3 regions of the Novosphingobium sp. TCA1 genome follow, and region 2 is predicted to be linked to each of the others. Evidence: predicted binding sites of a transcription regulator. Region 2 holds the regulator's gene; each other region holds the start of a gene.
The links. The regulator LexA, encoded in region 2, represses DNA repair genes until DNA is damaged. The targets are predictions, from matches to a motif close to GTTCCNCNCTTGTTCT.
Positions count from the first base shown of each region.

Region 1: a site for LexA is predicted at 1,407-1,422, ahead of NTCA1_RS20620 (ATP-dependent helicase). Genes of this name have one in related genera too.
Region 3: a site for LexA is predicted at 1,234-1,249, ahead of NTCA1_RS23255 (putative DNA modification/repair radical SAM protein). Genes of this name have one in related genera too.

Region 1 covers NZ_BLJH01000021.1:73,585-83,397, reverse strand. Annotated here, with positions in the region: gene NTCA1_RS20635 (pseudouridine synthase) at 1-147, shown strand, start outside; gene rsmD (16S rRNA (guanine(966)-N(2))-methyltransferase RsmD) at 144-719, shown strand; gene NTCA1_RS20625 (hypothetical protein) at 763-1,401, opposite strand; gene NTCA1_RS20620 (ATP-dependent helicase) at 1,562-3,838, shown strand; gene NTCA1_RS20615 (carboxylesterase/lipase family protein) at 3,848-5,281, opposite strand; gene NTCA1_RS20610 (DEAD/DEAH box helicase) at 5,436-6,842, opposite strand; gene NTCA1_RS20605 (hypothetical protein) at 7,073-7,687, opposite strand; gene NTCA1_RS20600 (FAD-binding oxidoreductase) at 7,835-9,256, shown strand; gene NTCA1_RS20595 (SapC family protein) at 9,421-9,813, shown strand, end outside.
Region 2 covers NZ_BLJH01000006.1:24,151-33,963, reverse strand. Annotated here, with positions in the region: gene NTCA1_RS09450 (citrate synthase) at 1-785, opposite strand, end outside; gene gltX (glutamate--tRNA ligase) at 799-2,253, opposite strand; gene NTCA1_RS09440 (ComEC/Rec2 family competence protein) at 2,283-4,547, shown strand; gene lexA (transcriptional repressor LexA) at 4,541-5,227, opposite strand; gene NTCA1_RS09430 (molybdopterin molybdotransferase MoeA) at 5,359-6,561, opposite strand; gene moaC (cyclic pyranopterin monophosphate synthase MoaC) at 6,570-7,055, opposite strand; gene trpC (indole-3-glycerol phosphate synthase TrpC) at 7,052-7,843, opposite strand; gene trpD (anthranilate phosphoribosyltransferase) at 7,868-8,872, opposite strand; gene NTCA1_RS09410 (aminodeoxychorismate/anthranilate synthase component II) at 8,869-9,465, opposite strand; gene NTCA1_RS09405 (phosphodiester glycosidase family protein) at 9,462-9,813, opposite strand, start outside.
Region 3 covers NZ_BLJH01000030.1:19,575-29,387, reverse strand. Annotated here, with positions in the region: gene NTCA1_RS23260 (acyl-CoA dehydrogenase family protein) at 80-1,198, shown strand; gene NTCA1_RS23255 (putative DNA modification/repair radical SAM protein) at 1,335-2,585, shown strand; gene NTCA1_RS23250 (UdgX family uracil-DNA binding protein) at 2,588-4,015, shown strand; gene NTCA1_RS23245 (hypothetical protein) at 4,314-4,553, shown strand; gene NTCA1_RS23240 (methyl-accepting chemotaxis protein) at 4,575-6,290, opposite strand; gene NTCA1_RS23235 (acyltransferase) at 6,423-7,508, opposite strand; gene NTCA1_RS23230 (hypothetical protein) at 7,513-8,994, opposite strand; gene NTCA1_RS23225 (DUF4424 domain-containing protein) at 9,166-9,813, shown strand, end outside.

The DNA.
Region 1 (9,813 bases), on a different contig from region 2:
GAACACCTCGGGCTTCAGGTCAGCCGCCTGATCCGCGTCTCCTACGGTCCGTTCCGCCTGCTCGACCTGCCCAAGGGCATGGCCGTGGAAGTCTCCCCGCGCGATCTCGAGAACTTCCGCCGCACCCTACCGGACGCCCAGTCGTGAAAGGGGCTCCCGGCAAGACCGGATTACGTATCGTCGCGGGTGAGTGGCGCGGCCGCAAGCTGGCGGCACCGGAAGGCGATACCACCCGCCCTACTGCCGACCGCACCCGCGAAACCCTGTTCTCCATGCTCGCAAGCCGCCTCGGCACGTTCGAGGGGCTGAAGGTCGCCGACCTCTTCGCAGGATCGGGCGCACTGGGGCTGGAAGCACTTTCACGGGGGGCTGCCCACTGCCTTTTCGTGGATCAGGACGCAGCGGCGATCCGCGCCATACGCAGCAATATCGCCAATCTTCACGCCCAGTCCCGCAGCGACGTCCGCGCAGCTTCCGCGCTGTCGCTCGGCGCCGCGCGCGAACCGCTCGACCTCGTCCTGCTCGACCCGCCCTATGACACGGGCGCCGGAGCGGTGGCGGTCGACAAGCTAGCGCGTCTGGGTTGGATTGCCGAGCATACCTGGGTCAGCGTCGAAACCGCCAAGGCCGAGACGGTGGCGATTCGCGGCTTCGAGGTCGAATCCACGCGCGATGTCGGCAAGGCACGGCTGCACATCCTGCGCCGCACCGGAGAATAAAAGCAGGCCGGTCCCGCAAAGTCCGGGACCGGCCTGTTTCCGACTATTTCCCGCCGCGATTGCGGCAGTTATCGGTCACGGTCTTGCTGCAGACCGGATAGTCCTTGTTCATGGCCGTCGCGGGAGGCGGCGTCATGGCGCCCTTGTATGGGCCTCCCTGATAGTTCTGGTCGGCCGGCATGGCCGGACGTACCGTCTGATCCGCCGATTGCGGATCGGGAACGCCGGTGGTCGGCATGCCTTCACCCGGAGGGTTTGCCTGTGCCGGAGGCGTGGTCGGCGTCTTGCCTGCCATCTGCTGCGAGATCGAATTCCACGCGATCGCCTGCTGTTCCGGCGTCATCTTGTAGATCTGCCCGCGCTGATCGGGCGTGAGCGCCCAATAACCCTTCTGTTGGGGTGCGGTGAGGCTCCAGTAATAGGCCTGATATTCGGGCGTCCACGAATCGTAGTCGGCGCGCTGCTCGGGCGGCCAGGTATCGTAAGTAGACTTCTGCTCCGGCGTCATCGTCGAGGGCGTGATCGGCTTTGCCATACCTGCGCTCGGTGCGGACGGGGTTGCCGGTGGTGGAGGCGCTTCGGGGGCAGCCGGCATATCGCCGACGGTGCTCTGGCCGTGGATCACGCTCGCCATGCTCAGCACGGACAGCGCCGCCGCGCCTGAAAGGAGATATCTGCGCATCTCTGGTTCTCCTCTTGCTCTTGTTGTTCTTCGCGAGAAACCTCTCCGTGACAGGCGGACTCCCGGCGCCGGGGGATTGTTCCACCCCTGCGACGAACCGGCCTTGCGCCGCGACACTCCGTTCCCTAGATGTTCACGGGTGAACGATCTGCAACCCTCGATGCCCGACGCTTCTTCCGACCCCCTGATCGAGGGCCTGAACCCGCCGCAGCGCGAAGCGGTCCTGACCACCGAAGGCCCCGTGCTGATGCTCGCCGGTGCAGGTACGGGCAAGACGGCGGCGCTCACCCGCAGGCTTGCGCATCTGGTCCGCAGCCGCCTCGCCTGGCCCAGCGAAATCCTCTGCGTCACTTTCACCAACAAGGCCGCGCGGGAGATGCGCGAACGCGTGGGGCATCTGATCGGTCCCGCCGTCGAAGGCATGCCCTGGCTCGGCACGTTCCATGCGATCGCCGCCAAGATGCTGCGCCGTCATGCGGAACTGGTGGGGCTGCAGCCCAACTACACCATCATCGATACCGACGATCAGCTCCGCCTGCTCAAGCAGCTCATCCAGGCCGAAGGACTGGACGAAAAGCGCTGGCCTGCGCGCCAGCTTGCCGGATGCATCGATCGCTGGAAGAACCGCGGCCTCAATCCCGCCGATCTCGATGCGGGCGAGAACGAGGCTTACGCCAATGGGCGCGGCCAGAAGTTCTACCAGCTCTACCAGGATCGCCTGAAAGCGGTGAACGCCTGCGATTTCGGCGATCTGCTGCTGCACATGCTGAACATCCTGCGCACCAACCGCGAGGTGCTCGAACAGTACCAGCAGCGCTTCAAATACGTGATGGTGGACGAATATCAGGACACCAACCAGGTCCAGTACCTCTGGCTGCGCCTCATCGCGCAAGTGCGCAAGAACATCTGCGTAGTGGGGGACGACGACCAGTCGATCTATTCCTGGCGCGGCGCGGAAGTGGCCAATATCCTCAAGTTCGAAAAGGATTTTCCGGGCGCCAAGGTGATCAGGCTGGAGCAGAACTATCGCTCCACTCCCCAGATCCTAGCCGCCGCTTCGGGCCTGATCGGAGAGAACACGCAGCGCCTCGGCAAGACGCTCTGGACCGAGCGTCACGCCGGAGACAAAGTGCGCGTCATCGGCGTCTGGGACGCCCCGGAGGAAGCCCGCCGCGTCGGTGACGAGATCGAGCGGCTTGAACGCGAGGGCGCCCCGCTCGACCAGATCGCCATCCTCGTGCGCGCCCAGTACCAGACGCGCGAATTCGAAGACCGCTTCATCTCGATCGGCATGAAATACCGCATCGTCGGCGGCTTCCGTTTCTACGAGCGCGCCGAAATCCGCGACGCCCTCGCCTATCTGCGCGTCATTGCCCAGCCTGCGGATGATCTCGCTTTCGAGCGCATCTACAATGCCCCCAAGCGCGGGCTTGGTGCCAAGGCTCTCGAAGCGCTCCACACGCTGGCCCGCCGCCGGGGCATTCCGCTGGCCATGGCCGCGATCGAGATCGCCGATACCGACGAGCTTCCCGCCCGCGCGCGCAACACCTTCCTGGCGTTGATGCGCGATTTCGCCCGCTGGCGCGACCTGTCGGGCACCGAGAACCCGGCCGACCTCCTGCGGACCGTTCTGGACGAAAGCGGCTACACCGACGCGCTTCAGGCCGAAAAGACGCCGGAGGCATCCGGTCGCCTGGAAAACCTCGTCGAACTCGCCCGCGCCATGGACGAATACGAAGGCCTCGGCGATTTCCTCGAACACGTCAGCCTCGTCATGGATAACGACGCGGCCTCGGACGAGGAAAAGGTCACGATCATGACCATGCACGCCGCCAAGGGGCTGGAATTCGATCACGTCTTCCTGCCGGGCTGGGAAGAAGGCGTGTTCCCCTCGCAGCGGGCCATGGACGAAGGCGGCCTGGCCAGCCTGGAGGAGGAGCGCCGCCTCGCCTACGTTGCCATCACGCGGGCACGGCGCAAGTGTACGATCCTTCATGCCGCCAACCGCCGCATCTACGGCCAATGGACCAGTTCCATCCCCTCGCGCTTCATTGCCGAACTGCCGGACGATCACGTCGAAAGCGAAACCACGCTGTCGGGCGGCGCTTCGCTGTGGCGCGCGCAGTGGTCGGAAATGGGCGATCCTTTCGCCGATGTCGCCCGCGCCCAGCCCGCACGCACCGTCACGCGCGGCCCGGGCTGGCAGCGCGCCGCCGCCCGCGAATTCGATCCCGCCCCGCGCAAGATCGCCGAATCGACCCGCAGCGCCGCCAGCTTCGCCGCCAAGCCGCGTACCGATCTCGAGATCGGCAGCCGGGTGTTCCACGAGAAGTTCGGTTACGGTGCCGTCGTCTCGCAGGAAGGCAACAAGCTGGAAATCGAATTCGAACAGGCCGGGCGCAAGCGGGTGCTCGACAGCTTCGTCAAACCGGCCTGAACCGGCGCTTCAAAGGCCTGACTTGAGCGGGGCGGCCTTGATCCGGGCCAGCCACGGATCCGCGCCATATTTCGCGGTTCCATCCGGCGCGAAGTCGAGGATATCGCCGCCTTCTCCCGTCCGGGCCTGCCATTGGGGCAGCGAATCGCCGTTGGGATTGCCGCTGCGGGCGAAATTCACGAGGTAGGTGCTGATCGTCCGCCCCATCGCATCGTCACGCGCGCTTGTAGCGGCTCCATATTTCACCGCCTGCGTATCGAAGAAGAAGGGGATATCCGTGGCATGTCCCGCCCCCTTCCCGCCTCCCGCAAGCGAAGTCGCCACATAGGAAAAGCGGTATTCGTAGACCGGGACCCCGGCCCTGGCGACGAGACCGGCGATCTGCCTGGCCCCGGCGATCATCCCCCCGCTCACCCCGCCGATATCGTCGCTTGTCGCGCCGATCAACATCGGGACGTGGTGGAAGTGCCCTTCCTCGTAAGCCTTGCGCTGGTCCACCGCCACGCGGCCGTCCGGGAACGGGCTGGCGAAAGTGCGGGGCTGGCCGTCCGGCACGAAGAGCGCGGCCAGATTGAGCCCGTCTACCACCTGCTCGCCGGAAAGCCCCCGCAGCTTTTCCAGAGCCTGCGGATCGTCCTGAGCGATTCCCTTGCCCTCGGCAAAGCGCACACCGATCGCTTCGGCCGAGGACAGGTCCGATCCGGCCAGTGCGGTGCCGTTGCCGCCCGACATGACCACCGCCTTGTCGAACAGTCCTTCAGCTTCGGGCGAGGTCACCAGATTGTGGACCGACATGCCCCCGGCGCTCTCGCCGATGATCGTGACGTTGTCCGGGTCACCGCCGAATGCGGCGATATTGCGCTTCACCCAGCGCAGCGCGGCCAATTGGTCCATGTAGCCGTAATTGCCGGTGCGCCCGCCGTCCTCGGCGGCGCGCGTGAGCGCAGGATGGGCGAAAGTGCCGAAACGGCCGACCCGGTAGTTGAAGCTGAAGAACACCGCGCCCTTGCGCGCCAGTTCCGCACCCGAATATGTCGGAGGCGACGCGCCGCCGTTCACGAAGCCGCCGCCGTAGATCCACACGATGACAGGCAGCTTGCCCTTCAGCTCGGCCGGGCGCCAGACATTGGCGTAGAGGCAATCTTCGGCAGGCGGCGTGCCCAGCGGCGCTGCGTCTCCGTCGAAGGGCTTCTGCATGCAATCGTGCCCGTAAGCGGCGGCACTGCGCACGCCATCCCAATGCGCGGCAGGCTGCGGTGCGCGCCAGCGCAGCGGCCCCACAGGCGGCGCTGCAAAGGGAATGCCCTTCCAGCTTGCCACATCGTTTTCGATGGTGCCGCGCAGCAGGCCGCTTTCCACGCGGACTTCCGAACCGCTTTCCGCGAGGCCCGCGCAGGAGCTGGTGAGCATGCCCGCAAGAGCCAGTATCTGCCTGATCTTCATGGAAACCCCGCTGCCGAGAAGCTGTCGCGGCAACCTCGCACGGGCCGACGGGGGGAGGCAAGCGCCATCGAGCACGTCGGCAGACGAACCAATGCCGCTTGCAGATCTTGTCAGGTGCCTGTTTTAGGCGCCAGATTCTCAGGCGCCGGTATTTTTATGCAAGCGCGGAAACGTGCAGGAATTCGGGGATCGGGCCGTTCCAGCCGTCATCCGCCGGTTCCTGCTCACGGCGACGCGAGCGGTTGCCTTCCGAGCGACGTTCGCGGCGCTGTTCGTCACCGCGGCTTTCTCGGCGCGGAGCGCGTTCTTCCCGGATCGGGGTGCTATCCTCGCGAACGGCGACGCGCTCTTCACGAACGGGCGCACGTTCTTCGCGAGCGGGCGAACGCTCACGCTTTTCGCGGCGTGGCTTTTCCTCGCGCGCCGGCGCCGGGGCGGCCTCTTCGGCAGGCATCTGATAGACCGGAATCTTGCCGCCGGTCAGCTTCTCGACATTGTCGATCGCCTCGGCATCTTCAGGCGCCACGAAAGTGAAGGCGCGGCCGGAAGCACCGCCGCGGCCCGTACGGCCGATGCGGTGGACGTAATCGTCCGGGTGCCAGGGGGTGTCGAAGTTGAAGACGTGGCTCACGCCTTTCACATCGAGACCGCGCGCCGCCACGTCGGAGGCGACCAGGATATTGATCGATCCGTCCTTGAACCGCTGGAGTTCGGCTAGGCGGGCGGGCTGGTCCATGTCGCCGTGAATCTCACCGGCGGCAAAGCCGTGCCGCTTCAGGCTCTTGGCCAGTTCGCGCACAGTGGTCTTGCGGTTGGCGAAGATGATCGCGGTGGACACATCGTCATTGCGCAGCAGGTGACGCAGCACTTCGCGCTTCTTGCGCGTAGTCACCGCGACCTTGTGCTGGACGATGTTGGTGTTCGTCGTCGCCGGGCGGGCCACTTCGATATATTTGGGGTTCGACAGGAACCGGTCGGCCAGCTTCTTGATCACCGGCGGCATCGTTGCCGAGAACAGCAGCGTCTGCCGGTTGGTGGGCAGCTTGGAGCAGATCGTCTCGATATCAGGGATGAAGCCCATGTCGAGCATGCGGTCCGCCTCGTCGATGACCAGCAGTTCGCAGCCCGTCAGCAGGATCTTGCCGCGCTCGAACAGGTCCATCAGGCGGCCCGGCGTGGCGATCAGCACGTCCACGCCTTCCTGAAGCGCCTTGACCTGATCGCCCATCTGCACGCCGCCGATCAGCAGCGCCATCTTGAGGTCGTGGTTCTTGCCGTACTTCTCGAAATTCTCGGCGACTTGAGCAGCGAGTTCGCGCGTCGGTTCGAGAATCAGCGAGCGCGGCATCAGCGCGCGGCGCCGACCGTGGGCCAGAATGTCGATCATCGGCAGCACGAAGCTGGCCGTCTTGCCGGTACCGGTCTGGGCGATGCCGATGAGGTCCTTCATCATCAGGACCGGGGGAATCGCTTGCGCCTGGATGGGAGTCGGCTCGCTGTAGCCGGCAGTTTCCACCGCTTGCAGCAATTCGTCAGACAGGCCGAGATCGGCAAAGTTCATAGACAGTCAGGTCTCATAGGCAGGAATCTTGCGAGAATGCAGGGTACTTCGATTATGTCGCGGCGTGGCAGCGGACATCGAATCACGGGATCCGCGCGCAAGCCAATCGTACACCTGCGCGCCGCCTAGTCGGGAAATAGCGCAGAAGTCAAGGAAATCCGCGCAAGGCAGCACAATTGGCTCCGCAGGACGCGGCGCAAATGCAAAATGCAGGTCCCGTCGGACCTGTCCTAACGCCCGGTCGCCACCAGCTGGCGAATGCGCGTCAGCTTGCAGGTCGTTCCGCTACGCGAAAGAAGTTCGTCGCGGTCCACGCAAAGCTGCCCGTCGGAGGTGCGCGACAGCAGGAAGCCGGAATAGAACGCACCCGCACGGCATCCGCGCTCCAGATCGGCACCGACGACGCGGCGGTCGCGCATGAACAGCAGCAATCGGCTCTGGCCATCGGGTTGGACCCCCGCGATCCCGGACATGGGCAGGCACTTGCCGATCTTGCGCTCCGAATAGCGCGGCGCATCGTCGCCGCGCCCCGGCATGCCCATCAGCATGTCCGGCGGCGCGGGCATCTGCGCGCGCGGGCTGATGCGAATCGTCATGCGCTGCTCGATCCGCACTTGCCAGGCGCTGTCCGGCTCCACCTGTTCGAAAGCTTCCGCCGCGAAAGGCCAGGCGCTTGGCGAATCGGGAAAATCGTCCGGCCAAGCATAGCCCTGAACGCCTGGCACGGCGACCGGTTCGCGGGGTTCCTCATGCTTCGAACGGCCGCCGTCGCCCGAGCCGCCGCCCAAGCCGACTGCGGGCAGCAGCAGCGCAAAGGGGTAGAGCAGAACGGAAGCGAGATTCATGAAAGGGAACGGTCCTCGGGCGCGCGCGTCATGCCGAATTAGAGCAAGACCTTGAACCGGCGCTTAACTCGGCACGACGCATGTCCCGGTCGATACCCCGCAAAGAGCGCTGGTGAAACCTTTCTCCGCCTGTGCCATATCGCCGCCATGACGAACACCGACAGCTTTCTCGCCGAAGCCGCCGACCTGCTCGGCCCGCGCGGTTTCACCACCGACGCCGACCTCCTCACCCCCTGGCTGACCGACTGGCGCGGGCGCTACACCGGCCGCGCCCTCGCCCTTGCCTCCCCTGCCGATGTCGAAGAAGTGGCCGCTATCGTGCGGCTCTGTGCCAAGCATGGCGTGCCGATCGTCCCCCAGGGCGGCAACAGCGGCATGTCGGGCGGCGCGACTCCCGATTCGAGCGGCGCGGCGATTTTGCTGTCGCTGCGCCGGATGAACGCGATTCGTACGCTCGACACCGAGGCCCGGCAGGTCACTTGCGAGGCGGGCGTCGTGCTCCAGACGCTTCATGAGGCAGCGGAAGCGAAAGGGCTGCGCTTTCCGCTCTCGCTCGGCGGCAAGGGCTCGGCCACGGTCGGCGGGCTGATCTCGACCAATGCCGGGGGAACGCAGGTCCTGCGTCACGGCTCCATGCGGGCGCTGGTGCTGGGACTGGAGGCGGTATTGCCCGACGGTCAGGTCTTCTCGATGCTGACGCCGCTGAAGAAGGACAATCGCGGCTTCGACCTCAAGCAATTGCTGATCGGTTCGGAAGGGACGATGGGCGTGGTGACGGCCGCGACCCTGGCACTGTCCCCGGCCGTAGCCGAGCGCGTGGTGGTATGGGCGGGCGTGCCCTCGCTTGGCACCGCGCGCAAGCTGCTCCTGCACTGCGAGGCGGCGGTCTGCAATGCGCTGGAAGGCTTCGAAGTCCTGCCGCAGGCCTGTCTGGAAGCCGTGCTCGACCATCTTCCAGATACCCGCGCACCACTCGCCGAGGGCCACGCCTGGCACGTCCTTATCGAAGTCGTCGCGGACAGTTCCGCAGCGGCGACGCTGCGCGATCGTTGCGAGGCGATGATGGCCGACGCTTTCGAGAACGAACTCGTCGAGGACGCCGCGATGTCGACGAGCGAGGCTCAGGCCGAGGCGATGTGGCTGCTGCGCGAATCGATTTCGCCTGCGGAGCGCGCCCGCGGACCTGCCGTCCAGCATGACATCTCCGTGCCGGTGGAAAAGATGCCGGACTTCGTGGAGACCACGATTCCCATGATCGAGGCGAAATGGCCCGGCACCGAGGCCATCGCTTTCGGCCACCTCGGGGACGGCAATGTCCACTATCACGTGATCGCCCCCAGCGTCACCGACGGCCCCGCCTGGCAGGCCGGTGAAGGCAAGGCGATCAGCCGCTACGTCCACGACCTCGTCACCGAATGGGGCGGCTCGATCTCTGCAGAGCACGGCATCGGCCAGCTCAAGAGGGACGAACTGGCTCGCCTGGGCGATCCCGTCGCGCTTTCGGTGCTGCGCACGGTCAAGCGGGCGCTCGATCCGCAGGGCCTTTTCAACCCCGGAAAGCTGGTCTGAGCGCGGCCTGAGGCGCGCCGGATCGGCAAATCGACAGGCCGCGCGGGCTGGACAAGCCCGACTCGCCCGATATCCCCGTTTCGGCGGGCGCGCCGCTTGCGCCCGCCTCGCGCAGCCCCTAAAGCGGCGCCTTCGAAATTTCCTGTCTTGCGGAGAGTATCGCAATGGCCACCGCGCCGCAGAATCCTGCCCTGCCCCTGTTCTACAAGGACCTCGTGCCGCTCAACTCGCAGCAGCACACCACCTGGAAGACCCGCTCGACCGACAAGGCGACCTGGCTCGTCGGCGTGAACTCGATCCCGCTGACCGTCGAGGAATTCCCGCAGGCCCAGCGCCATTTCCCGATCATCTTCACGGCCGGCGAGAACCCGGTTCCGCTCGTGCTGATGGGCATGAACGAAGGCGTGAACGTCTATGTCGACGAAGACGGCACCGTGAACACGCCGGTCTACATCCCGGCCTATGCGCGCCGCTATCCCTTCATGCTGGCGCGCCTGCGCCCCGATGCCGAAGAACTTTCGCTCTGCATCGACCCCACCAGCGATCTCGTGGGCGAA
Region 2 (9,813 bases):
GGGCCCCAGAGGCAGGCAATACCGGCTGCGATGCACGCGAACGGATTGGCGCCCGACGAACCGGCAAGACGCACGGTCGAGGTCGAGGCGTTCTGCTCGTGGTCGGCATGGAGGATGAAGATGCGGTCCATCGCCTTTTCGACGGCGGGGATCACTTCGTATTCTTCCGCCGGCACGCCGAAGGTCATGCGCAGGAAGTTGCCGGTGTAGCTCAGCTTGTTGTCGGGATAGACGAAGGGCTGGCCGACCGAGTACTTGTAAGCGGCAGCGGCGATCGTCGGCATCTTGGCGATGAGACGGTGCGAGCTGATCTTGCGGTGCTCGGGATCCGAGATGTCGGTCGAGTCGTGGTAGAACGCCGAAAGCGCGCCGACCACGCCGCACATGATCGCCATCGGGTGGGCGTCACGGCGGAAACCGCGGTAGAAGTTCGCCAGCTGCTCGTGGAGCATCGTGTGGCGCGTGATGGTGTTCTCGAAAGTCGCCAGTTCGGCTGCGCTCGGCAGTTCGCCGTTGAGCAGCAGGTAGCTGGTTTCCATGAAGGACGAGTTTTCGGCCAGCTGTCCGATCGGGTAGCCGCGATGGAGCAGGACGCCTTCGTCGCCGTCGATATAGGTCAGCGCGCTTTCGCAGCTGGCCGTCGAGGTGAAGCCGGGATCGTACGTGAACTTGCCCGTCTGGGCATAGAGCTTGCGGATATCGATGACATCCGGGCCGACACTGCCCTTGAGCACAGGGTAGTCGAATTCCGTGCCACCAGCATTCAGTTTTACCTGATCACCCACCAGTTCTTACTCCTTATATGTGCGACCCGGTCGAAGCGTCCGCCTGCGCGCCGATGCGTGCAAGGCTTTCGTCCCGGCCGAGCAGAACCAATACGTCGAAAATACCCGGAGAGGTCGTCTGACCAGTCAGGGCCGCCCGCAAGGGTTGTGCGAGCTTGCCGAGGCCCAATCCCAAGTCCTCGGCCATTGCCTTAAGGCTGGATTCCAGTGCCTCCAGAGCCCATTCGGGCTGCGAGGAAAGACGCTCGTGCATGGCGGCAAGGCGCCCCCGCGCCTCGTCCGTCAAGAGCGCCTGCGCCTTCTCGCTGAATGCGAGCGGACGCTTGGCAAAAAGGAATTCAGCACCTTCCGCAAGTTCGTTGAGGTCCTTCGCGCGGACCTTCAGCACCGGCATCGCCTGCGTCAGCAGGGGCAGATCCGGGCTTTCGTAGCCGGCCTTGGCAAGGCGCGGCGCAACCAGTTCGGCAAGGCGCGCATCGTCGGCCTCGCGCAAGTAATGGCCGTTGAGATTCTGCAGCTTGGCGAGGTCGAAGCGCGAGGGCGACTTGCCCACGTCCGCCATGTCGAACCACTCGACCGCCTTCTCACGGCTGATGAATTCCTCGTCGCCATGGCCCCAGCCAAGGCGCAACAGATAATTGAACAGGGCTTCGGGCAGCACGCCCATCTCGTCGCGATAGGCATCGACGCCCAGCGCCCCGTGCCGCTTGGAAAGCTTCGCGCCATCGGAGCCGTGGATGAGCGGGACGTGGCCGTAGACGGGTTCGTCCCAGCCCATGCCGCGAATGACCACAAGCTGGCGGAAGGCGTTGTTCAGATGATCGTCGCCGCGAAGGACATGGGTGACGCCCATGTCGTTGTCGTCGACGACAACGGCCAGCATGTAGGTAGGCGTGCCGTCCGAGCGAAGAATGACGAAGTCGTCGATTTCCTCGTTCCTGACGGTGACTTCGCCCTGAACAAGGTCGGAAATGGTGGTTTCGCCTTCACGCGGCGCCTTCACGCGCACGACGTAAGACTGGCCCGCCGGCCAGGTCGCGGGATCCGCATCGCGCCATTCGCTGTCGATACGGAAAGGCCGACGCTCTTCCTGGGCTTTCTGGCGGCGTTCGGCGAGTTCCTCGGGCGTCAGGTAGCAGCGATAGGCATGGCCTTTGGCCAACAACTCGGCGGCCACTTCGGCATGACGGTCGGAGCGGGCGAACTGGAACACCGCGGGTTCGTCACCATCCAGGCCCAGCCAGGTCAGGCCGTCGAAGATCGCCTCGATCGCAGGCTCGGTAGAGCGGGCGCGGTCGGTGTCCTCGATGCGGAGCAGGTACTTGCCGCCGTGATGACGGGCGAACAGCCAGTTGAAGAGCGCGGTCCGGGCACCGCCGATATGGAGATAGCCCGTGGGCGAGGGGGCAAAGCGCGTCACGACGGTCTTGCTTGCCGTCGCTCCGCTCGATGCACTGCCGCTTGCCATTATAAAAACCTTCCTGTCCTATGCGCGCCATGGCCAGCCACGCCGCCACGACGGTTGATTTCGAGCGCCCGGATGTCACCGGAGGCGCTGCAATGCAGCATCGCCCATGGATCAGCCAGAGCCACTTGTCGAGCAGTTTGGCCGGTGTCGAGTGTTTTCTTTCGAACTGCGGTTTCGCAAGAGGGCCATGGCTGACGGTAGCCTTTGGAATCGGCATAATTGCGTGGTTTTTATCGTTAACCGCGGAGGCATGGGCAGGCATTTGCGTAGTATGCGTCACGATTGCACTTTTAGCACTGAACTGGCGCAGCGGCATCCTGCGCTTCCCTTACAGCAGGCAGGCTGTCCTGTCCCTTTCTTTACTGTTTCTGGCGGGTTTCCTTTCCATCTGGATACGTTCGGAAATCGTTGGGCGTCCGGCGATTTCACACCCGGTCAGCGGCAGTTTCACGGCACGCGTCATCGGGATAGAAGAACAGCCGGCCCTTGACCGCTTGAGGCTCACCCTGGCCATGCGCGATCCCGAAAGCGCCAACCCGATCAAGGTGCGCGTAAATCTGCCGCTGTCTTCGGGCGACAACGAACTGGCCAGCGGCGCGGTCATCCGATTTCGCGGACGGCTTTCGCCTCCGGCTTCGCCGATGTTTCCGGGCGGGTATGACTTTGCCAGGGCCGCATGGTTCATGGGTATTTCCGCCACGGGATCGGTGACATCGCCGGTCGAGATCGTGTCCCGGGGCGGGGGCCAGGACTGGCTAACCGCACAGCGCATGGCGCTCTCGCATCATATTGCGAAACGATTGCCCGGGACGGCGGGGGGCATCGCAACGGCTCTGACGACCGGAGACATGGGCGCAATCGGCGATGTGGAAGTCCAGGCCATGCGGGATTCTGGCCTCGCGCACCTTCTGTCCATCAGCGGGCTTCACGTTAGCGCGGTGATCGGGTTCGCCTATCTCGTGGTACTTCGCCTGCTGGCCCTCTCGCCCGCTTTGGCGCTGAGGGTTCGGCTTCCGATCCTGGCGGGCATTGCCGGAGCGCTTGTGGGTATCGGCTATACGCTACTGAGCGGATCGCAGGTGCCCACCGTAAGGTCCTGCCTCGGCGCCTTGCTGGTCCTTCTGGCGGTCGTCCACGGCCGCGATGCCCTATCTATGCGGCTGCTGGCCGTTGCGGCCTTTCTGGTCTTGCTGATCTGGCCCGAGTCGATCCTCGGCCCGAGCTTTCAGATGAGCTTCGCGGCGGTCATGGTGCTTGTAGCCCTGGGCAGCGCCGAGCCGATGAAGCGCTGGCTGAGCCCCCGTGACGAAGCCGTTTCGACAAAGGGCTTGCGCGCGCTCGCGATGCTTCTCGCAACCGGGATTGCTATCGAAATCGTCCTGATGCCGATCGGCCTCTTCCATTTTCATCGGGCCGGACTTTATGGTGCTTTTGCGAACCTCGTTGCAATTCCGTTGACCACACTGGCGATCATGCCGCTGATCGCCCTGGCGCTGGCGCTCGACATTGTGGGATTGGGCGCGCCGGTCTGGTGGCTCGCTGCCCACGCCATCGATGCCTTGCTTGAAATTGCCCGATTCGTGGCAGCGCGCCCCGGCGCGGTGATCGTCACGCCCGGAATGAGCGGAGGGCACTTCCTGCTCTTCGTGGCGGGCGGTCTATGGCTTGGGCTTTGGAACGGCACATTCCGTCTCTGGGGGCTGCTGCCGATCATGGCTGGACTACTGGTGCTGCTGGTGATGCAGGCGCCGGACATCATGGTCTCAGGCGATGGCCGTCATGTGGCATGGGTCGATCCCGGCAACGGCCGCATCGCCATGCTTCGCGACAGTTCCAGCGACTATGCCCTGGAGAACATCATGGAGGCGGCAGGTCTTTCGCAGAGACCGCAAGCGGTGCGGAATAGTTCCGGTACACGGTGCAATCAGGATTTCTGTGCAGTCGCCCTGAACAGTCCCGGGAAAGTCACACATCTTCTGATTGCCCGGGGGCGCAGTATCGTGCCGGAAGAGCAATTGGCCAAGGCCTGCGCACGTGCAGATGTGGTTATCGCCGATCGGCGCCTTCCCGGCTCCTGTCGGCCAAGATGGCTAAAGGCCGATCGCCGGTTGCTGGATCGAACAGGCGGCCTTGCGATTTCTGTCGGACCCCGGACGGTCAAGTCGGTGAGCGAAACACAAGGCGATCATGGATGGTGGCGGTCGAGGACCTTTCGACCCTTCGCAAACCAAGTGGAAAGGGCGTCCTGGGCAAGGGAGACGACACTGGCGCCTCCCAGTGACACCCATCAGTGATAGCGGCGGAGCAAGCCTGCGAGTTTGCCCTGAACCTCCACTTCGTCCGGCCCGTAGATCTGGGGTTCATAGGCCCCGTTCGCCGGATCGAGCCGGATCATTCCGCCTTCGCGGCGCAAGTATTTCAGCGTGGCTTCCTCACCGCGGATGAGAGCGACGATGATCTCGCCGTCCCGCGCCGTGTTGGTGCGCTTCACCAGTGCGAAGTCGCCATCGAGAATGCCGGCTTCCACCATGGAATCGCCTGAAACTTCCAGAGCATAATGATCGCCCGAGCCCAGCAGCGCCGCCGGAACCGGAAGCGAGGACTGGCCTTCCAGAGCTTCGATGGGAACGCCTGCGGCGATCCGGCCATGAAGCGGAATTTCGATGACGTCGTTGGCGGGCACACCGACCGCAGGAGCGCGCGTAGTCGCTTCTCGCGCAGGTGTCGCGGGCGTGGCCTTGGCAGGCTTGGGGTTTGCATCTTCGGGCTGGCGAAGAACCTCCAGCGCGCGGGCGCGGTTGGGAAGGCGCCGGATGAAGCCGCGTTCTTCGAGCGCCGAGATCAGTCTGTGGACACCCGACTTGGACTTGAGGTCCAGCGCTTCCTTCATTTCCTCGAAACTGGGGGAAATGCCGCTTTCCTCAAGCCGGACCTGGATGAACCGGAGCAATTCGTGCTGCTTGCGCGTCAACATCTGCTTAGCCTCATGTGTTCTGCGGCACTTGGACCTGATTCCGCCCGCCGGGCCGTCCGTCAGCGCATTTCGCCTTTCAGCGACTTACCTGCGAACAATGAGGGAACAATTATGCAACGAACCGGGTATAGTCAAGCAATACCGCCATTTTGGAGCAAGAATACCTGAACATCGTCTCCGGCAAGGGCAGCGGGGGCGTGAGCCGGGCGGTCGATCAGAACATTGCTTGCAGCCAGGGACGAGAGCGCCCCGCTATCCTGAAGGGACAGCGCTCGAACCGTTTCGCCATCCCACCGGGCTCTTAGGAATTCCCGCCGCGCACCGCCGGGTTTCAGCGGCTCGGCGAGGCGTATCGTGATTTTCCGGGGCAGGGGATCGGCGGCGCCGAGGAGGGCGCGGAGCACGGGAAGCATGAAAAGGTAGGCGGTTACGAGGCTGGACACGGGATTGCCGGGTAATCCGATGACAAGTTGCCTGCGCGCGCCGCGATTGCGTGTTGCGATCAGAAGCGGCTTGCCCGGCTTGATCGCGATGCGCCAGAATTCGATCCGGGCGCCCCACGCCTCCAGGGCCGGACGCAGGAGATCGTGGTCCCCCACCGACGCTCCGCCGCTGGTGACTATGATGTCGGCATCCGATGCCGCTTCCAGGGCCGCGACGAGTGCCTCGATATCGTCGGGAATCGGTCCATTACGCTTGGCATCGACCGGGAGGCTGCGTGCCAGCGCCACGAGCATGGCGCCGTTGCTGGCGGGAATCTGATGCTCGGCGCAGAATTCGGGATCGCTGGAAAGTTCGTCCCCGCTGTCGATCACGGTGAGGCGGGGGATCCTGCATACCGGAAGATGCCTGTGCCCGGCGGCGATGGCCAACCCGGCCTGCGCCGGGCCGATCTGCGTTCCGGCTGCCAGCAGCAGATGACCGTCCGGGAAGTCCATGCCCTTCGCGCGAATATGGCGGTTTCCGGGCGAAGGCGCCTCTCCGGCAAGGGTCAGTTTGTCGCCTGCGCGGTGCAGGTCTTCCTGCAGGATCACGGCCCGGCCGCCGGAAGGTAGCAGGGCGCCGGTCGAGATCCGCACGGCCTCGCCGGCATTTATCGTGCCCGTGAAGGGATGACCTGCGGCGCTTTCTCCGATCACCCGCCAGGGGCCGGCAAGATCGTCTTCAGCCACGGCATATCCGTCCATGGCCGACATGTCCGCCATGGGCTGACAGCGCCGCGCATGCAGCGGCGCGGCGAGATAGCGTCCGAGCGTGCCCTCGATATCGACATGTTCGATGGCGAGCGGTTCGACCAGCGCCAGCAGGTGGGACTGCGCCTCATCCAGATCCATCGGCGGCTTCATTGCAACTGGTCTGCCGCCTTCCAATGACCAGACTTTCCGCCGATCTTCTCGATCAGCCTGATGTCGCCGATGACCATGGCTTTGTCGAGCGCCTTGGCCATGTCGTAAATCGTCACGAGAGCCACGGAAACGGCTGTAATCGCTTCCATTTCAACGCCGGTTCGCCCGTTTAGCGATACGGTCGCCCTGGCCGTTATCGCGCTGTCCTCAAAAGCGAAGTCGAGATTGACGGCGTCGAGCGGCAGCGGATGGCACATCGGGATGAGGTCGGAAGTCTTTTTGGCTGCCATGATCCCGGCAATGCGCGCCGTTCCCAGAACATCGCCTTTCGGCGCGTCGCCTGCGCGAATGGCGGCGAGGGCCGCACCGGTCATGGATATCCGGCCTGATGCCACGGCCACGCGCCGGGTTTCCGCTTTCGCGCCGACATCGACCATGCGGGCCGTTCCGTCAGCATCGATATGGGTGAGGGACTTGCTCATGCACCCAGCAGCAGTCGGCGGGTTGCCGCCTCGACATCGGCCTCGCGCATCAGGCTTTCCCCGACCAGGAAGGTACGCGCGCCGCAGGCCGACAGATGCTGGAGATCGGCATGAGCGTTGATCCCGCTCTCGCTGACCAGAAGGGTTCCTTCCGGCGCCAGGGGCGCAAGCCGCACGGTGGTTTCGATGTCGGTGACGAAGCGTTTGAGATCGCGATTGTTGACGCCGATCAGTCGCGATTTCAGGCGGCTTGCACGCTCCATTTCGGATTCGTTGTGAACCTCGACAAGGCAATCCATGCCCCGTTCGAGGGCGGCGGCTTCGATTTCCGCCATGACGACGTCGTCGAGCGCGGCGACGATGATCAGGATCGCGTCGGCGCCGATCAAGCGGGCCTCGGCGACCTGCCAGGGATCGACCATGAAGTCCTTGCGGATGACCGGCAGCGAGCAGGCTGCGCGGGCTTCGACCAGGAAATCCTCGTGGCCCTGGAAATAGGGCGCATCGGTCAGGATCGAGAGACAGGCCGCACCGCCGCGCTCATAGGCGATGGCATGTTCGGCAGGGCGAAAATCTGATCTTATCAATCCCTTGGAGGGGGATGCTTTCTTGATTTCCGCGATTAGCGCGAAACCGCCATCCGCCTTGCGGCGCAGGGCGGCCTCGAAGCCGCGCGGGGGGCTCTGATCGGCGCTGCGGGCATCGAGGTCGTTGACGGTCGCGAAGCCCTTGCGGGATTGCACTTCCGCGCGCTTGGTGTCGCAAATCTCGGTAAGCTTGTCTGACATCGGTACCTCGAAAACGCGCCAGGATCAGGCCTTGAGCGCGGAAATCCAGCAATTGAGCAGGGCATTGGCAAGGCCCTTGTCGATCGCCTCGGCTGCTTCCTCGACGCCTTCCTGCCAGGTTTCGACTTCGCCTGCGACGATGAGCGCACCTGCGGCGTTGAGAAGGACGGCGTCGCGATAGGGACCGTGCTCGCCCAGCAGGAGGCGGCGCAGGGCATCGGCGTTGTAGGCGGCATCGCCGCCGCGAATGGCGCCGACCGGAGACACCGGCAAGCCGACATCCTCGGGCGATACCCGCCGCATGGAGAGTTCGCCGTTCCTGATTTCGGCCACTTCATTGCCGCCGGCGAGGCTCAGTTCGTCGAGCCCTTCGTCGCCGGAGATCACGAAGGAATGCTCGCTGCCCAGGTGCATCAGCGCCTCGGCATAGATCGGCACATAGGCGGGGCGGGCGATCCCGACGAGTTGGCGGCTGACGTTTGCGGGGTTCGCCAGCGGTCCCATCAGGTTGAAGATCGTGCGGCGGCCGATCGCCTTGCGAATGGGCATGATCCGGCCCATCGCCGGATGATGGCGCGCGGCGAAGAGGAAGCAGATGCCCAGATCGCCCAGGGTTTCCTCGGCGGTTTCGGCGGCACGGTCGAGATCGAGGCCGAGTGCTTCGAGCGTATCGGCGGCGCCTGCCTTGGAGCTGGCGGCGCGGTTGCCGTGCTTGGCGACCGGAACGCCGCAGGCCGCGACGACCAGCGAGACCGCTGTCGAGACATTCAGCGTATGGTGTCCGTCCCCACCCGTGCCGCAGACATCGATGGCATTGGCCGGAGCGCTGATCGGGATCATGCGCGCGCGCATCGCGCGGGCGGCGCCTGCGATCTCGCTGGCGGTTTCGCCGCGATCGGTGAGGGCGACGAGGAAGCGGACGATCGCCTCGTCATCGACCTTGCCGTCGAGGATCCGGCCGAAAGCGTGTTCGGCCTCCGCCTCGTCGATCGGGTGCTGGGGATCGGGGAGCATCGCCTGAACCGTCATGCCGCGATCCGCGAAGGCAGCCTTGCCTCCAAGCCGCAAAGTCTCAGGAAATTCGCGAGCATGGCGTGGCCATGTTCGGTGGCGATGCTCTCGGGGTGGAACTGCACGCCGTGGATGGGGAGGTCGGCATGGCGGAAGCCCATGACATGGCCGTCGTCCGAGCGGGCGTTGACCTTCAGCGCCTCGGGAATATCCTCGACAATGAGCGAGTGATAGCGGGTCGCCGTGAAGGGCGAGGGGATGCCGGCGAAGACGCCGGTATCGTCATGCGTCACCGGCGAAGTCTTGCCGTGCATCAACCCGCCGCGCACCACTTTCCCGCCGAAGTACTGGCCGATCGACTGATGGCCGAGGCAGACCCCGAGCAGCGGCTTGCCAGAATCGGCAGCGGCGCCGACTAGGTCCAGGCTGATGCCCGCCTCGTTGGGCGTGCAGGGGCCCGGCGACAGGAGGAAGCCCTGGGCGCCGCTCTGGATGGCCTGCGCTGCGGTAAGGGCGTCGTTGCGGACGACTTCGACTTCGGCGCCCAGTTCCATCACATAATGGACGAGGTTCCAGGTGAAGCTGTCGTAATTGTCGATGACGAGGATCATTTCCTGCCTTTCGTCGCTTTCTCGACGACGATCAAGGGGCCGAGCGGAGGTCCGCCGTCCACTCGCCCATGCTCCGGGTCCCAGAGCGAGGATACGCTGCCGTCGAGGAACAGCGCATTGGGGCAATCAAGGCTGTCGCGGAAATAGCGCGCAAGCTTGCCGAAGGAAACCGGTTCGTCCGAGATCACGAAGTGCGCGCGGCCCTTTCGGTCGACGCCAACGGCGTTGCGCAGCTTCTTCGATGCGCCATCCGCGTCGATCTTCGGATGAAGTTTTCCGCCGATCACGAGCATCGGGCCGGACTGGGTGCCGAAATCGGGACGATCGGAAACCGACTTCGCGAAATCG
Region 3 (9,813 bases), on a different contig from region 2:
GCCTGCCGCCCTAGCCTTTTGCCCAGCGGAGACGGTCCCATGGGAGGTGCTACATCCGTGTGGCAGACGGGAGAGGCATGTGAATTTCGATCTCAGCGAAGACGAGGAAATGCTCAAGGCGCTGACCGAGCGCTTCGTCACCAATACGTACGACCACACCGCCCGCCGCCTGTTTCTGGCGGAGCCGAGCGGGTTTTCGGGCAAGAACTGGGCGCTGCTGGGCGAACTGGGCCTGATCGCCGCGCCCTTCCCCGAGGAGCTGGGCGGCCTCAGCCTCGATGCCACAGGCATCGCCACCGTGTTCGAGGCACTAGGACGCGGCATGGTGGTGGAGCCGCTGGCGGAAGCATCCGTGCTGGCAGGGCGCCTGTTCGCGCTGACCGCGCCCGAGGCGCTGCGGGGCGCATGGCTGGACGGGCTGCTCACCGGTGAAAAGCGCCTCGCGCTCGCCCATGCCGAAGCGAAAGCGCGGAACGGGCTGACCTGGATCGAAACAACCGCCATGCCCGATAACAACGGCTACCGGCTGGATGGCATGAAGCCCTATGCCATCGCAGGTGGCGGCGCGGACGGCTATCTCGTCTCCGCCCGCTTGTCCGGCGCGCCTGCCGACGCGGAGGGCGCGGCGCTGTTCCTCGTCCCCGCCGACACCCCCGGCCTGTGCCGCCGCGAATGGCCGCTGGCCGATGGCTCGATTGCCGCCTCGCTGATCCTTAAGGGCGTGTCCCTGCCCGAAAGTCACCGGCTGGACGGCGGCGTTGCCGCGATCGAGGAGGCGCAACAGGTCACCGCGCTGGCCCGCTGCGCCGAAGCGCTGGGCATCATGGAGCGCATGTTCCACGACACGCTGGACTACGTCCGCGCGCGCGACCAGTTCGGCGCGGCGCTGGGCTCGTTCCAAGCGATCCAGCACCGCATGGTCGCGCAATATGCCGCCATCGAGCAGAGCCGGGCACTGCTGAACCTGGCGCTGGTCTCCTGGGACGGCGACCGCTTTGCCGAAGCGGTCAGCGGCGCGCGGGCGTGGATCAGCGCGGCCTCCATCGAACTCGCGCACGAAATGGTGCAGTTCCACGGCGGCATGGGCGTGACCGACGAGCTTGCCATCGGCGCGGGCCACAAGCGCCTGCTGGTGCTTTCCCGCTGGCCGGAAGGGCCGGAGGCGGCGCTGGACCGCTATGCCCGATCGCTGAACTAGGGCCGATCGACATCCTCTGCAATCGATAGTACAAAAGAACACATAGAGAACATTTTCATTGCATCAGGCTGGAGGCTGCTCCATTTTGCACCTTCGAATCCGCGTCTCACTGGCGCGGACAACAAGGTCCCGACCGATGCCTGCGCTCGAAATCGCCGAAAAGCTCTCGATCCTCGCCGATGCTGCGAAGTACGACGCCTCATGCTCTTCGTCGGGCGTGAAGAAACGGGATTCGCGGGATGGCAAGGGCATAGGCTCGACGCTGGGCGGGGGCGGAATCTGCCATGCCTATGCGCCCGACGGCCGCTGCATCAGCCTGCTCAAGGTGCTGCTGACCAACAGCTGCATCTTCGACTGTCATTACTGCATCAACCGCAAGTCCTCCAACGTGCGGCGCGCCCGGTTCACGGCGCAGGAGGTGGTGGACCTGACGCTGGACTTCTACCGCCGCAACTACATCGAAGGGCTGTTTCTCTCCTCCGGCATCATCCGCAGCCCCGACTATACGATGGAGCAGATCGTCGAAGTGGCGCGCTCCCTGCGCGAGGATCACGATTTTCGCGGCTATATCCACCTCAAGACCATTCCCGATGCCGATCCCGTGCTCATCGCGGCGGCCGGCCGCCATGCGGACCGCGTGTCGATCAATGTCGAATTGCCGACCGCCAGCGGGCTCCAGCGCCTGGCGCCCGAAAAGTCGCAGGCCCGCATCGAAGGCGCGATGGGCACGATGCGGAGCGCCATCGAGGACGGCGCCGATGCCCGCCAGCGCTTCCGCTCCGCCCCTTCCTTTGCCCCGGCGGGCCAGTCGACCCAGATGATCGTCGGCGCCGATGCCGCGACCGACCGCGATATCGTTTCCCGCGCGGCCTCGCTCTATGAGCGGTTCGACCTCAAGCGGGTCTATTATTCGGCATTCAGCCCGATCCCCGACGCCAGCACGGTCCTGCCGCTGCGGCGCCCCCCACTTATGCGCGAGCACCGGCTCTATCAGTCGGACTGGCTGATCCGCTTCTACCAATATGCCCCGCAGGAAGTGAGCGCCGCCGCCGACCCCGCCACCGGCATGCTTCCGCTCGATATCGATCCGAAACTGGCCTGGGCGCTGCGCTTCCGCGACCGTTTCCCCATCGACGTCAACCGCGCCCCGCGCGAGATGCTGCTGCGTATTCCGGGCCTGGGCATCAAGGCCGTCGACGCCATCGTCGCGGCACGCCGCTGGCGCACCCTGCGGCTGGACGACGTGGCGCGCATGACGGTATCGGTGAAGAAATTGCGCCCTTTCATCGTCACCGCCGACTGGCGACCGGGCGCCCTGATCGACCGCGCGGACTTGCGCGCATTGGTCACGCCGCCCGCCACCCAGCTGGAACTGTTCGCGGCCTGACCGTGCGCGTGGTCCGCCTCGACCGGGAAGACGATTTCGACGGCTGGCGCAGCGCCGCAAGGTCGCTGGCGGGCGAAGGCGTGGCACCGGAGGACATCGTCTGGCAGATCGGCGACCGGGCCGCCGATCTTTTCGCGGACGAGAGCCTCGGCGCTCCCCCGATCGCGAGCGCGAGACCAGGCGCATCAGCAGCGCCCTTGCGCGTATCGCGGCAATTACTGGAACTGGCGCGATACGCGGCGCTCCACAGCGAACCCGAGCGCTTCTCGCTGCTCTATATCCTTCTCCTGCGCCTGCTGGACCAACCCCAGGCGCTTCAGGACGCCGCCGATCCCCTGATGCGCCGCATCGAGGGGCTGGCACGCAATGTCCGGCGAGACAGCCACAAGATGCATGCCTTCGTGCGGTTTCGCGAACTGGCCGATGACGGCGGCAAGCGCTTCGTGGCCTGGTTCGAACCGGACCATCACATCCTGCGCGCCAATGCGGGATTCTTCGTCGATCGCTTCACCAACATGCGCTGGTCGATCCTGACCCCGCGCGGCGCGCTGCATTGGGACGGCGCGATGCTTGCCGAAGGGCCGCCCGCTTCCCGCACCGATGCACCGGGCGGCGATCCGGTCGAAGCCGTCTGGAAGGCCTATTACAGCGCGATCTTCAATCCCGCGCGGGTCATGCCGCAGGCGATGCTGAAGGAAATGCCGCGCAAGTACTGGAAGAACATGCCCGAAACCGCGCTGGTTCCTTCGCTGATCGCCGGTGCGCGCAAGCGCGAACGCGCGATGATCGATCAGGCGCGCGGCGAACCACACGGCAAAACGCAGCGGAGCGGACCGGACGCACTGGTGCTTCTGGCCGAAGAGGCACAGGAATGCCGGCGTTGCCCGCTCTGGAAACCGGCAACGCAGACGGTTTTCGGCGAAGGACCCCACGATGCCGAAATCATGATCGTGGGCGAACAGCCCGGCGATAACGAGGATCTGGCCGGGCGGGTCTTCGTGGGACCGGCCGGCGCGGTCTTCGATCGCGCGATGGCCGCGGCCGGGATCGATCGCGCCCGAACCTACATCACCAACGCGGTAAAGCACTTCAAGTTCGAGCCGCGCGGAAAGCGGCGCATCCATGCCCGTCCCGGCAGCGGCGAGATCGAGGCATGCCGCTGGTGGGTGGAGCAGGAACGCGCCATCGTCCGCCCCCGCCTGGTCATCGCCATGGGCGCCACGGCAGCGCGTTCGCTGACCGGCCGCACCGTAACCGTCGGACGGGAAAGAGGGGGGGCGGTCGTCCTGCCGGACGGCACGCCCTGCTGGATCACGATCCATCCCAGCTATCTTCTGCGCCTGCCGCCCGAGGCGGACGCCGACGCCGAATTCGCGCGTTACGCAGCCGACTTGCGCCGCGCCGCAAAAAGCCTTGCGACTATTGTTTGAAAATCCGCCGCAGGCGGATTTTGGCGGCACCGGCCCCATTTGGATTTAGGCGCCCCCACCCTACCAGCCGCAAGGATACTATCGTCGGGTGGTAGGGTGGGGGCGCGGGCCGGTACCGCCAAAAATGCGCTCCCGGGCATTTTTCGAACAACCCAGAACAGTCCCATCAGCGTCACAACCGGACGGCTCTGCCGAACAACGATTTGACGCAAATCACTCCGAATCGGCGTAAAATGAACTAGCCCTTCTTCCGCAAGTGCGAATACCGAACACGGCGGCGCACCGCTGGAGGACTCACATGAAGATCTACACCCTGAGATTTTTCGAGGACGAGCACGGCCTTGCCAAGAGGCTGGAATTCAAGGCCCCGGACATTGCCGGAGCCCTTGTCATCGCACACCGCGAAGCCGCCAAGCGCAGCGCGGAACTCTGGGAAGGCGCCCTCAAGCTCTGCACGATCCGCCGGGCACGGCCAGATTCGAGGGCAGGTTCGCGGCAAGATTCGCGGGCGGAGATGACGATTCTCGTCACCTCCTGACCCCGCTTCCATTCCTGGCCCTCAGGCGACCTTGAAGCGCGAGGCCTGCGCCGCCAGCCGGTTGACTTCCTCGGTAAGACCGCGCGCTGCGGCCGAAGCCTGTTCCACCATGGCCGCATTCTGCTGCGTCGCCAGGTTCATCGCCCCGATGGCAGCGGTGATTTCGCTGACCGAGGTTACCGATGCCCGGTTGTGACGGGCCATGCCGCCCAGCAGGACGTGGACTTGCGACACGTCTCCGGCGATCCCTTCGAAAGCCCCGTCGACCCGCTCCACCGCGCCGAGCGCCGTGACGATCTCGGACTGGGTGACGGTAAGCTGCTCGCGAGCGCTGCGGGCTTCTTCTTCCGAACGCTTGGCAAGCGCCGAAACCAGATCCGCCACGACCGCGAAGCCCCGGCCCGCTTCGCCCGCGCGCCCCGCTTCGACGGCGGCGTTCATGGCAAGGACACGGGTCTGGAAGGCGATCTTGTCCAGCCCTTCGATCACGCCGTCGATATTGGTCGCGCTGTCGGATACGCGGCGCATGGCATCCACCGCCTCCGCAGCGACTGCGCGTCCACCGCTTACCGTGGCGATGGCCTCGTCGGCACGAGCGACCGTCTCGGTCGCGGCATTGGCGCCCGCCTTCAGGCCGCTGTCGATCTCCACGAGCGCTGCCGAACTCTGTTCGAGGCTGGCAGCACTGGCTTCGGTCCGGCGCGCGAGGTCTTCGGAGGCCTGGGCGATTTCAAACGAACTGCCCCGGATGACCGAAGTGCTTTCGCCGGTCGCCCCGATCAGTCCGCGCAGCCCGGCAAGGGCGGCGTTATAGTTTCCGCGCAGGGTTTCGTAAGTATGCGGGAAGGCCTGGGCAATCTCGGCCGTAAGATCCCCCGCCGAAAGATGCGCAAGACTGTCCGCGAGGCGTTCGACCACGTCGCGCTGCTCCCGGTCGGCCGCTTCCTTGGCGACGGCGGCGTTGCGGAATACCAGCAGCGCCCGCGCGATCCCGCCGATCTCGTCCTGCCTTTCGGTGTCGGCGATCTCGGTCTGGTTATGGCCTTCGGCAAGGCGCATCATCGTCTTAGCAGCCGTTTCGAGCGGCGCGAAGAGCTGGCGCGCGCCGCGCATGCAGAAGGCAGCCGCGATCACGGTGACGACGACGGCCAGCAGCAGGACATGCCAGCCAAGGCTGTCCACATTGCGATAGAAATCCTCTGCCGAGACGCCGACGAAGAGGATGCCGATCACTTTCCCGCTGGAATCCTTGATCGGGTCATAAGCGGCGAAATAACGGACGCCGAGGATTTCCGTCTCGCCGCGATAGGGTTCGCCCCGGCCGAGTACGGCATCCTTCACCGGCCCGGCGGCAAGCCGGGTGCCCAGCGCGCGGGTGCCGTCCTCCTTCTGGACGTTGGTGGCCACGCGCAAGTCGTCCATGAAGATCGTCGCGGTGCCGCCGACGAGTTCCTTCATCCGGTCCACTGCGGCGTTGTTGTCATTGAGCGGGGTGTCGCCGACGTAGAGCTTTCCGTCCCGTTTGGCATAGTTCAGGCCGCTCCATTGCAGGACGGACCAGGCCACGCGCATGTTCGTATCCAGGCGCTCCTCGCCCTGGCTGCGGGCATCTTGCACCAGCAGGAAGCGCGTGCCGATGAAGAACACGGCGGAAAGCAGAACAAGCGCGCCCACGGTCATGAGCGTCACTTTTGTCGATAGATGCTGTCTTTTCAGGAATGCACGAATGCCGGTCATGGTGAATCTCTGTTGGGGGAGACGAGAGAAAGACACCGCGCGGCACGTCCCGGATGCTGATCTTCCGGGGCGCACGCGGCTGCAATCGTTATAGAGAGATCAGGCGACCGACAGCGGAAAACTGCCGATTTTTCACGTTTTGCAACAATATTGCGCAATTCTCGGCTGCACAGCGCCACTCGGCCCTCTCGAACGCAGCCAGCGCAGCAGCGGTACTTCGATCAGGCGATGAACGGCGAGGCCCGTCACCAGCGCGCTCGTCATCAGGAACAGATAGCAGGCCGCGAGGTGCGCGGCGGTGTCGATTCCGCTGCGCAACCAGACCTGCCAGGCAACGCCGATCCCGAGCAGATGGAAGAGATAGAGGCTGTAGGACGCCTCTCCCAGCGCGGCCAGCGGGACAGGAACGGATCGTTCGCCGCCCTGCTCCCAGGCGGCGAGTCCGGCGATCAGCATGGCCGCAGGTATGCCGTAGGCCAGCCGGGCCATGTTGCCATAGCCGTCGATCCGGCCCGTCGCTTCGAACAGGGTGACCGCCAGCATGATCGCGCCGCCGACGAGCGCCAGTGCGCCGCCATGCCTGATCCGTCCGCTGGAAAGGGCAAGGGCGGCCAGCATGCCGAACAGGAATTGCAGGTTGAACAGGCTGGTGAAGCGCGGGGCGTTCCACGCACCGGGCACCATTCCACTCGCCTGGGCCAAACCCCAGCCGAGCCCCCAGCCCAACCAGAGCAGCAGACAGCAAAGGCCAAGCGCGCGATTGCAGATCAGCAGGGCGAAGGCGCCGTAGAACAGCATCTCGTGCTGCAGGGTCCAGGCGACGCCCAGCAGCGGATCCTGGGAAACCGGCAGGAGGCTGGCCGAAAGCGCCACGCGCGCGAGGGTCACGTCCTCGGCATGTCCCGGCAGCAGCGAAGCCACCGTGGCGGCCAGGGCCACCCAGTAGATCGGCATGAGGCGCGCGAAGCGCTGCCATCCATAGCGACCGAGCGCGGCAGGACGGCCGATGTCCTGGCGGTGGACGTGAAGGATGATGAAGCCCGAAAGGACGAAGAACAGATCGACGCCCGCATGCCCCGGCTGGGTCACGCGCGTAATCGCGGAAGCATCCACCGCCTGCCCGAGATGGCGGGCGGCGTGATAGGCGACCACAGCAAAGGCGGCCAGGCCGCGCAAGGCCTGGATGGAGAGGAGCTTGCGAGGGCGGGAAGCGATCATGTCTTCAACGCGTCGCCGTCGGCGGGACGATCGCAATCCAGCCGTCCTCTAGCCGTTGGAAATCCATGCCCTTCACGGCGAAGCCGGACTGCCGCAAGTGCTCCGCCACGGCAGCGGCATCGAAGCGCTGCTTGCTGTCGTGCTCCCCCCAGAACACCGTGGGGCAGGATGCCGCCGTCTCACGCGATCCCGAAGGGGCCAGCCTGAAGCCGAAACTCTTGGCAACGTAGCGATAGGCGAAAGGCACGACTTGCGCATTGTCGCGCGGCAGCATGGCCATGACTTCGGCGTTCCAGTAAGGATCGGTATGAACCACCGTGCCCGGACAGCGCTTCACCTGTTCCACGATCGCCCGCCCGGTGGCAAGCCAGCTCACGCGGTTCACCGCCTGCGGCACGTTCTGTACCAGCGCATAGGCCGAGGCGGCCAGCGCCGCGACCAGTACCAGGACCCGAAGGCGCTGCCCCAGGCTTTCGAGCAGCCGTCCTCCGGCCAGACCCAACCCGACGCAGACGGCGGCTACCAGCGCCATGAGATACTTCTCGATCAGGATCGGCCGCAGGAGGTGCAACGCCACCAGCCCCGCCGCCGCAAGCACGGTGCCGAGCGCCAGCAAGGCGAGCGCGCCGGCCTCTCCGCTCGCTTTTTTCTGCACCAGCGTATCGCGGGCCAACAGCACGGCCCCGGCCAGTCCTGCGAGAAGCACGACCGGGTTCGCTTCCAGCGTGCGCAGCAGCGCCCATTCCACCGACCAACGGGCGGAATCGAACCCCGGCTCGATCCAGAACACGCGGGTGTTGGAAAGCCAGACGGGAAGCTGGATCGCCGTCACTGCGACAAAGGTCAGTCCGCCTGCGGCGACCGGCAGGCAGATGGCCCGCGCTTCCCGCCAGTCCCGCCGAACAAGCGAGGCCAGCACGAAGGGCAGCGCAATCGCCGCTGCGGCAAGCGAGGTGATGATATGGGTGTTGAACGCCAGGAAAGTAGCCGACCAGAACGCCGTCTGACGCAGCGGCGTGCCTGCCTGACGGGTAAGCCGGATCGCACAGAGACCCAGGGCGAAGACCGTCCCGGCGCAAAGCGACAGGAAATAGGAGCGCAGTTCGCTCCCCGCAATCAGCGACCACGGGTTGGCCGAGAGTTCCAGTATTAGAACAGCCGCCGCCGGAGCGAGACGCGGCACGTCGCGAACGATGGCCAGCCCCCCTGCCAGCGCGAGCGCGCCGAGTGCGACATTGAGCAGGCGATGATGCGCGATGGAGCCCAGCCACGCTGTGGCGCGCGCCAGGATATAATAGAGCGGCGGATGATTGTCCGCCATCCAGCTTTCCCGCAGCGCGCGGCCCCAGGGCAGTCCCGGACGCGTGACATATTGGGTATAGAACTCGTCGTACCACGGCCCGCGTTGCAGACATGTCCAGACGAGCGCGATGCCCAGCAGCGCCATGCCCGCCAAAGCCACTATCCGAAGGGAGGTACGCGCCAAGCCACAAGCTCCGAAAACCGCGCCCGCCCTGCCGGTCAAAGAGACGCCGCTCATGGCATTAGTCCACCATGGCGAAGGAAGCGTTAACTCTCATTCCGTTCGATGCAAGTCCCCTGAATCCAAGCCGAAAGGCGATTGAATCCGGTGCGCCTGCCGCGCTAGGTCGGGCCGATGTGGAGAATTGCCGTCCCTGCCGCCCTCTCACTCGCCCTCGCACTCGGGTCCTGCCTGTCGCAGGCCGCCCTGGCCAACGATTCCTCGGCGCAGCTTGCCGCGGGCGGGCTGGTTCTCACCAAAAGCGACAGCATCGAGATGCAGACCGAGGACCTCGAGATATCCCGCTCGGCGGTGAAAGTGCGCTACACTTTCGTCAATACGGCCAAGCAGGACGTCGTCAGCCGCGTGGCCTTTCCGCTTCCGCCTGTCGGCGGGCGGGCGTTCTTCGAGATGGACATCGCGATCCCGCTGGACTCGCCCGACAATTTCCTGGGTTTCGAAACCCGCGTGGACGGCAAGCCGGTAAAGATGGAGATCGAGCAGAAGGCCATGCTGGGCACTGCCGACCGCACCGCCTGGCTGCGCGCCAACGCGATCCCGCTGGCGCCGCACCTCGGCCCCGCGCAGGAAGCCATGGACCGGCTGGCCCCGGCGAGGCGCGCCGAAGCCGAGCGGCTCGGGCTGCTCGACGAAGACGGCTATCCGGCCTGGAGCCTGGAGACGACCTACCACTGGCTCCAGCGCTTCCCGGCCGGTGTGCCGCTCATCGTCGAGCACCGCTACCGGCCTTCGGTGGGGGGCACCGTTGCCACCATGCTCGGC